DNA from 2 places in the Ancylobacter sp. FA202 genome. Region 2 is predicted to be linked to the other one. Evidence: predicted binding sites of a transcription regulator. Region 2 holds the regulator's gene; the other holds the start of a gene.
The links. Region 2 encodes PhoB, which activates phosphate uptake and scavenging genes when phosphate is short. Its sites were predicted from a motif close to TGTCATNNANCTGTCAT; they were not measured.
Positions count from the first base shown of each region.

Region 1: A3M1_RS0123290 (esterase-like activity of phytase family protein) is a predicted target of PhoB. The motif match lies at 1,345-1,361, and genes of this name have one in related genera.

Region 1 is NZ_KB904818.1:5,012,539-5,015,743, forward strand. It holds gene A3M1_RS0123290 (esterase-like activity of phytase family protein) at 1-1,280, opposite strand, end outside; gene A3M1_RS0123295 (TRAP transporter substrate-binding protein) at 1,644-2,786, shown strand; gene A3M1_RS0123300 (TRAP transporter small permease subunit) at 3,027-3,205, shown strand, end outside.
Region 2 is NZ_KB904818.1:2,085,554-2,088,758, reverse strand. It holds gene A3M1_RS0109520 (LysR family transcriptional regulator) at 1-430, opposite strand, end outside; gene A3M1_RS0109515 (SDR family oxidoreductase) at 548-1,312, shown strand; gene phoB (phosphate regulon transcriptional regulator PhoB) at 1,401-2,102, opposite strand; gene phoU (phosphate signaling complex protein PhoU) at 2,138-2,851, opposite strand; gene pstB (phosphate ABC transporter ATP-binding protein PstB) at 2,877-3,205, opposite strand, start outside.

The DNA of each region.
Region 1 (3,205 bases), 2.9 Mb from region 2:
TAGAGCGTGACGACCGAGCCGATGCCGCCATCCTCGCGGCCGTCGGTCTCGGCGGCGGTGACGAACAGCTCGCGCTTGGGCAGGGCGACCAGCCCCTCCGGGCCGACGCCGCCGGGCAGCACCTGTAGGAATTCCGGCGCCGCGCCGGCGCCCTTGTCGCGATAGACGAAGACCAGCGAGCCGCGCTCGGAGGCGACGAAGATCAGGCGGTCATCGCCGAAGGTCGCGACTTCAGCGCCCTCCATCTCGATGCCCTTCTTGTTACGCTTATCCGGGTAGTGGCCGAGGCGCACCGCCATATGCTCGGGCGCCGCGCCGCTCTCGAACAGCAGCTTGCCAGTCTTGTCGAAGATGGAGAAGCCGCGCGAACCGCCCTTCCAGTCCCCCTCATTGGCGATGACGAAGCGGTCATCGTCGATCCACTGCACGGTGTCGGGCTCGCGGGCGACACCCTTGGCCGAGCCGGAGAGGTCGATCACGGCGTCCTTCTTGGTGTCGATCTTGTCGAGATCGACCGTGCCGGCGGAAAAATGCGAGAGAATCTTGCCGGTGGGCAGGTCCACCACCACGATGTGGTTGTTCTCCTGCAGCGTGACCACGACCTCGTTGCGGGAATTGATGTCGACATATTCCGGCTCCGGGTCCTCCGGGCCTACGCTGGCGAGGCCGGTGAGGTCGATCACCTTCTTCGAGGCGTCGACCACGCGGCCGTCCTTCACCTCGAAAGTGGTGAGGTTGCCGGCCGGGAGCTGCGGCAGCGCGCCCTCGTTCAGATCCTCGTCGCGCTCATTCTCGATGGCGATGGCGAGATAGCGGCCATCCGGGCTCTTGGTGATCGAATCGGGCTGGCCGCCAAGGTCGATCTTGTCCTCGACCTTGCGGGTGGCAAGGTCGACCACGGCGAGATGGCCCGAGGGCTTGGCCTTCGATTCCGACGTATTGACGCCGACATAGGCCTTGGCGCCGATCACGACAGTGGTGGTCGGCTCGCCGTCCAGCGCGACGACGCCGGCGGATTTCGGCGCTGCGGGATCGGTGATGTCGATGAAGCCGATGCGCTGGCCGGGGCTGTCGCTGTAGATCAGCGTGTTGCCATCCTCGGTGTAGGTGATGATCTCGGCGGCGGTCGACTTGGCCGGATCGGCCCCGGCAGGCAGGTTGTCGACGACATTGAAGGTGCCGATGCGGTTGAACACCGCGTCGGCCGCGAGGCTCGGCGACGACAGGGCGACAAGCGCGAGCACCGCTACGGAAGCACTGGCGAGAAACAGCGGGCGCATGGCGGGAATCTCCTCTCGGGAAGCGGGCCGGCAGCCCGCGCTGCTGCGGTTCAAGTCCCCGCCGATGACAGACGGATGACGACGCGCGGACCGGGACGGAAATTCCACCGTGGCCATGGCTCGGGGCGGGTCGCGCGGGGGGCCGCGAAGGCCCGCTGCGGCCTTAGAGAGCCACGCGCCGCGCCGAGCCGGGCCTCCACCGTTCGATCTTCGACTTTCGGATGGGGGAATTCGTCCTAAAAGCCTGAAATTAGGGCTTGCACTCGACCTTGCGGCATCGTCTCCTTGCTGCATCGGGACAAGGCGCTGAAGCGCCGCCCGGCGGGCTCGACCCGCAAGGAAACGCCATAGGAGGAACCGCCCATGACCGACACGTCAGGGAAGAGCACGGACGCGCGTCAGGATGTCCGTACCAGCCGCCGTCGCTTTATCGCCACCGCTGCCGCAGCGGCGGCCGCCGGCGCAACCGTTGCGGCCCCCGCCGTGCACGCGCAGGCCCCCATCAAGCTGAAATTCCAGTCGACCTGGCCGAACAAGGACATCTTCCACGAATTCGCCGGCGACTATGTGAAGCGCGTCAACGCCATGACCGGCGGGCGCGTCGAGCTGGAAATCCTGCCGGCCGGCTCGGTCGTACCCGCCTTCCAGATGCTCGACGCGGTCTCGTCAGGCATTCTCGACGGCGGCCACGGCGTCGCCGCCTACTGGTACGGCAAGAGCAAGGCGTTCTCGCTGTTCGGCACCGCCCCCGCCTTCGGCTGGGACGCGGACGAACTGCTCGGCTGGGTACGCTATGGCGGTGGCCAGCAGCTCTATGACGACCTGGTGCAGAACACGCTGAAGCTGAACGTTGTCGGCATGCTGACCGGGCCGATGCCCAGCCAGCCGCTCGGCTGGTTCAAGAAGGAAATCACCAGCGCCGACGACATGAAGGGCATGAAGTACCGCACCGTCGGCCTCGGCGCGGACCTGTTCAAGGAATTCGGCGCAGCGGTGACGATCGTACCGGGCGGCGAAATCGTGCCGGCGATCGATCGCGGCCTGCTCGACGGCGCCGAGTTCAACAACCCGTCTTCCGACCTCATCCTCGGCTTCCCCGACGTAGCCAAGGTCTACATGCTCGGCAGCTACCACCAGGCGCTCGAATGCTTCGAGATCCTGTTCAACAAGACCAAGTTCGACAGCCTGCCGTCCGACGTGCAGGAAATCCTCAAGGGCGCGTCCGACGCCACCTCCTCCACCATGATGTGGAAGGCGCAGGACCGCTATTCCAAGGACCTCGCCGCCATCAAGGCGCGCGGCGTGAAGGTGCTGCCGACGCCGAAGGCGGTGCTGGAAGCCCAGCTCAACGCCTGGGACGTGGTGATCGCCAACCTGTCGGCCGACCCGGTGTTCAAGAAGGTGGTGGACAGCCAGAAGGAATGGGCCAAGCGCATCGTCGGCTTCCGCCTCGAATATGAGCCGGATTCGAAGTTCGCCTACGACCACTTCTTCAAGCCGGCCTGACCTGCCAGCGCGTGCGCCCCTCTCCGGCGACGGAGAGGGGCTTTTGGTTTCGGTAGAGCCTTGGCACTCCCGCAGCGGACCGTGACGGCGTCGTGCGGCGATGCCGCTGTGCGGGCGTGACGGACGGCGCGCCATCCCTCGTCGTACCCGAACGAGCGTTGCCCGAGCTTGCTCTCCCAAACCTCGCCGTGCCCGAACTTACCTTGCCCACACTCGCCTTGCCCGAAGAGGCCCCTCCCCATGCAATCCATCCTTCTCGGCGTTGACCGGCTGAACGGCCTCATCGGCAAGATTTTCGCCTGGTGCATCGTCATTCTCATGGCGGCCATCTGTTACGAGGTGTTCTGCCGCTATGTGCTGCGCGACCCCACCACCTGGGCCTATGACGTCAGCCTGATGCTCTATGGCGCGCTTTTCAT
Region 2 (3,205 bases):
GGCGCACAACGCCATCATAGCCTTCGGCCTGCGCATCTACCACGCGGTCGTCGAGCTCGATCGTCAGGTCGATCTCCGGATGCTGGCGCAGGAAGGGGTAAAGCGCCGGCCCGATATGTAGCGCCGTCAGCGTCACCGGCGCGGATAGGCGCAGCGGGCCGGAAAGCGTGCCGCGCCGCTCGGCCAGCGTCGCGGCGGCTACATCCAGGCCGCGAAGCGACTGCGAGGCCAGTTCGAGGAAGATCAGGCCGTCCTCCGTCAGCGTCAGTCGGCGCGTCGAGCGGTGCACCAGCTTGGCACCGAGCTGCCGTTCAAGCTGCGCCAGACGGTCGCTGACGACGGACTTCGCTAGGCGCAGCCGGCGGGCCGCCTCACTGATCGAGCCCGCCTCGGCAATGGCGACGAAAGCGGCGATGCCGTCGAGTTTCATCGTTCGGTTATTCCGGACATGGTTTCCGCTCACCGCAGGCTAATCCGAACGTGGCGTTATCGCCATACTTCTCCCCGACACGCCGCCGAGGGCGGCCGTATGATGAGGAGAATTGCGATGGGACGTCTTGAGGGCAAGGTCGCGCTGATCGCCGGCGCCAGTTCCGGCATCGGCCGGGCCGCTGCGGTGCTGTTCGCCCGTGAGGGCGCGAGGCTGGTGCTCGGGGCCCGCCGCCAAGGCGAGCTGGACGCGCTGGCGGCGGAGATTGCCGCCGAGGGCGGCGCAGCGGCTGTGCTCGCCGGCGATGTGCGCGAGGAGGAGTATGATCGGGCGCTCGCGGCATTGGCGGCGGAGCGGTTTGGCCGGCTCGACATCGCCGTGAACAATGCCGGCACGCTCGGCGAGAAGGGACCCAGCACCGAGATTTCGGCCAAGGGCTGGGAGGATACGCTGGCGGTGAACCTCACGGGCTCCTTCCTCGGCGCCAAGCACCAGATCGCGCAGATGCTGAAGACCGGCGCGGGCTCGGTGATCTTCACGTCGACCTTCGTCGGCTACACGGCAGCCTTTCCCGGCCTCGCCGCCTATGCCGCCTCGAAATCCGGACTGGTCGGCCTTACCCAGGCGCTCGCCGCCGAGTTCGGCCCGAAGGGCATCCGGGTGAACGCCATCCTGCCCGGCGCGGTGGAGACCGAGATGTACCGGGAAGCGAACGACACGCCGGAGGCACAGGCCTTCGTCACGGGGCTGCACGCCCTGAAACGCGTGGCCGCGCCGGAAGAACTGGCCCGCTCGGTGCTCTATCTCGCCTCCGACGACTCGTCCTTCGTGTCCGGCACCGCGCATCTCGTCGATGGCGGGCTGTCGATCAACCGGAGCTGAGCCGGCGTGGCAGATTCGCCTGCCCTCTAACCCCCAGCTAGAGAACACGTAACCGATCGGCTTGCGATGCAAGCTGATCGGCGCGCGCTCAATGTGCGCGGGCGAACATCTCGTTGAAGGAATAGCCGGAACCGCGCACGGTGCGGATCGGGTCGGGCTGGCGGGGGCGGTTGAGCGCCTTGCGCAGCCGGCCGACATGCACGTCGACCGTGCGCTCGTCGATATAGACGTCCTGCCCCCACACGCCGTCGAGCAGCTGCTCGCGCGAATAGACGCGGCCCGGCGACTGCATGAGGAATTCCAGCAGCCGGAACTCGGTGGGGCCGAGATGCAGCTCGCGGCCGGCGCGGTGCACGCGCTTGGTCTCGCGGTCGAGCTCGATGTCGCCGGCCCGCAGCAAGGTGGAGATGTGCTCGGGCTTGGCCCGGCGCAGCAGCGCCCGCACCCGGGCGACAAGCTCGGGCACCGAGAAGGGCTTCACCACATAGTCGTCCGCGCCGGTGGCGAGGCCGCGCACGCGCTCGGTCTCCTCGCCGCGGGCGGTGAGCATGAGGATGGGCATGCGCTCGGTTTCCGGCCGGGCCCGCAGGCGCCGGCACAGCTCGATGCCGGAAAGGCCCGGCAGCATCCAGTCGAGGATCAGAAGGTCCGGCACGCTTTCGCGCAGCCTTGTCTCCGCCTCGTCGCCCCGCCCGACATTATCGACCGAATAGCCTTCGGATTCGAGATTGTAGCGGAGCAGGAGGGTGAGGGGCTCCTCATCCTCCACGATCAGTATGTTGGTGGGCATGATCTTGATCCCGAGCGTTCGCGGGCCGTGGGGTGTCAGGCCGGGAACGCGACGCTGGTCAGGCTGCTGGTGTCCTGCTTGGGCCGCTCTTCGGTGAGGAGCTGGCCGGTCACAAGATAATGGATGGTTTCCGCGACATTGGTGGCATGGTCGCCGATACGCTCGATGTTCTTGGCGCAGAACAGCAGATGCGTGCACAGCGAGATGTTGCGCGGATCTTCCATCATATAGGTGAGCAGTTCGCGGAACAGCGAGGTGTAGAGCACGTCGACCTCGCCGTCGCGCTGCCAGACTTCCAGCGCCCGCACCTCGTCGCGGGTGGCATAGGCGTCCAGCACCACTTTCAACTGTTCGAGCACGATGTTGGACATGTGCTCGACGCCGCGCACCAGCTTCTGCGGGTGGAACTCGCCGGTGAGGGCGAGCACGCGCTTGGCGGTGTTCTTGGCGAGGTCGCCGATGCGCTCCAGATCATTGGCGATCCGCATGGCGGCGACGATCTCGCGCAGGTCGCCAGCCAGCGGCTGGCGGCGGGCGATGATGAGCACCGCCTTTTCCTCGATCTCCCGCTGCAGCAGATCGACCGGGCCGTCGAGCACGATCACCTTCTGGGCGAGCTCGCTGTCGCGCTTGACCAGCGCCTGGACGCTGTCGGCGACGAGACGCTCGGACTGGCCGCCCATCTCCACCACACTGCGGCCGAGTTCCTTTAGGTCGGTGTCGAACGACGAGACGATATGTTCGGTCATGGGGCAGGCCTCTCTCGTCGCGGGCTCAGCCGAAGCGGCCGGTGATATAGTCGCGGGTGCGGGCTTCACGCGGGTTGGTGAAGATCTCGTTCGAGGCGGCGACCTCGATCAGTTCGCCGAGATAGAAGAACGAGGTGATGTCGGCGCAGCGCGCCGCCTGCTGCATGTTGTGCGTCACGATGACGATGGTGAATTCCTGCTTCAGTTCGTCGATCAGGTCTTCGATCTTCGAGGTCGAGATCGGGTCGAGCGCCGAGGTGGGCTCGTCGAGCAGGATCACTTCCGGCCGCACCGCGATGGTGCGGGCGATGCACAGGCGCTGCTGCTGGCCGCCGGAGAGGCCGAGCGCCGAGG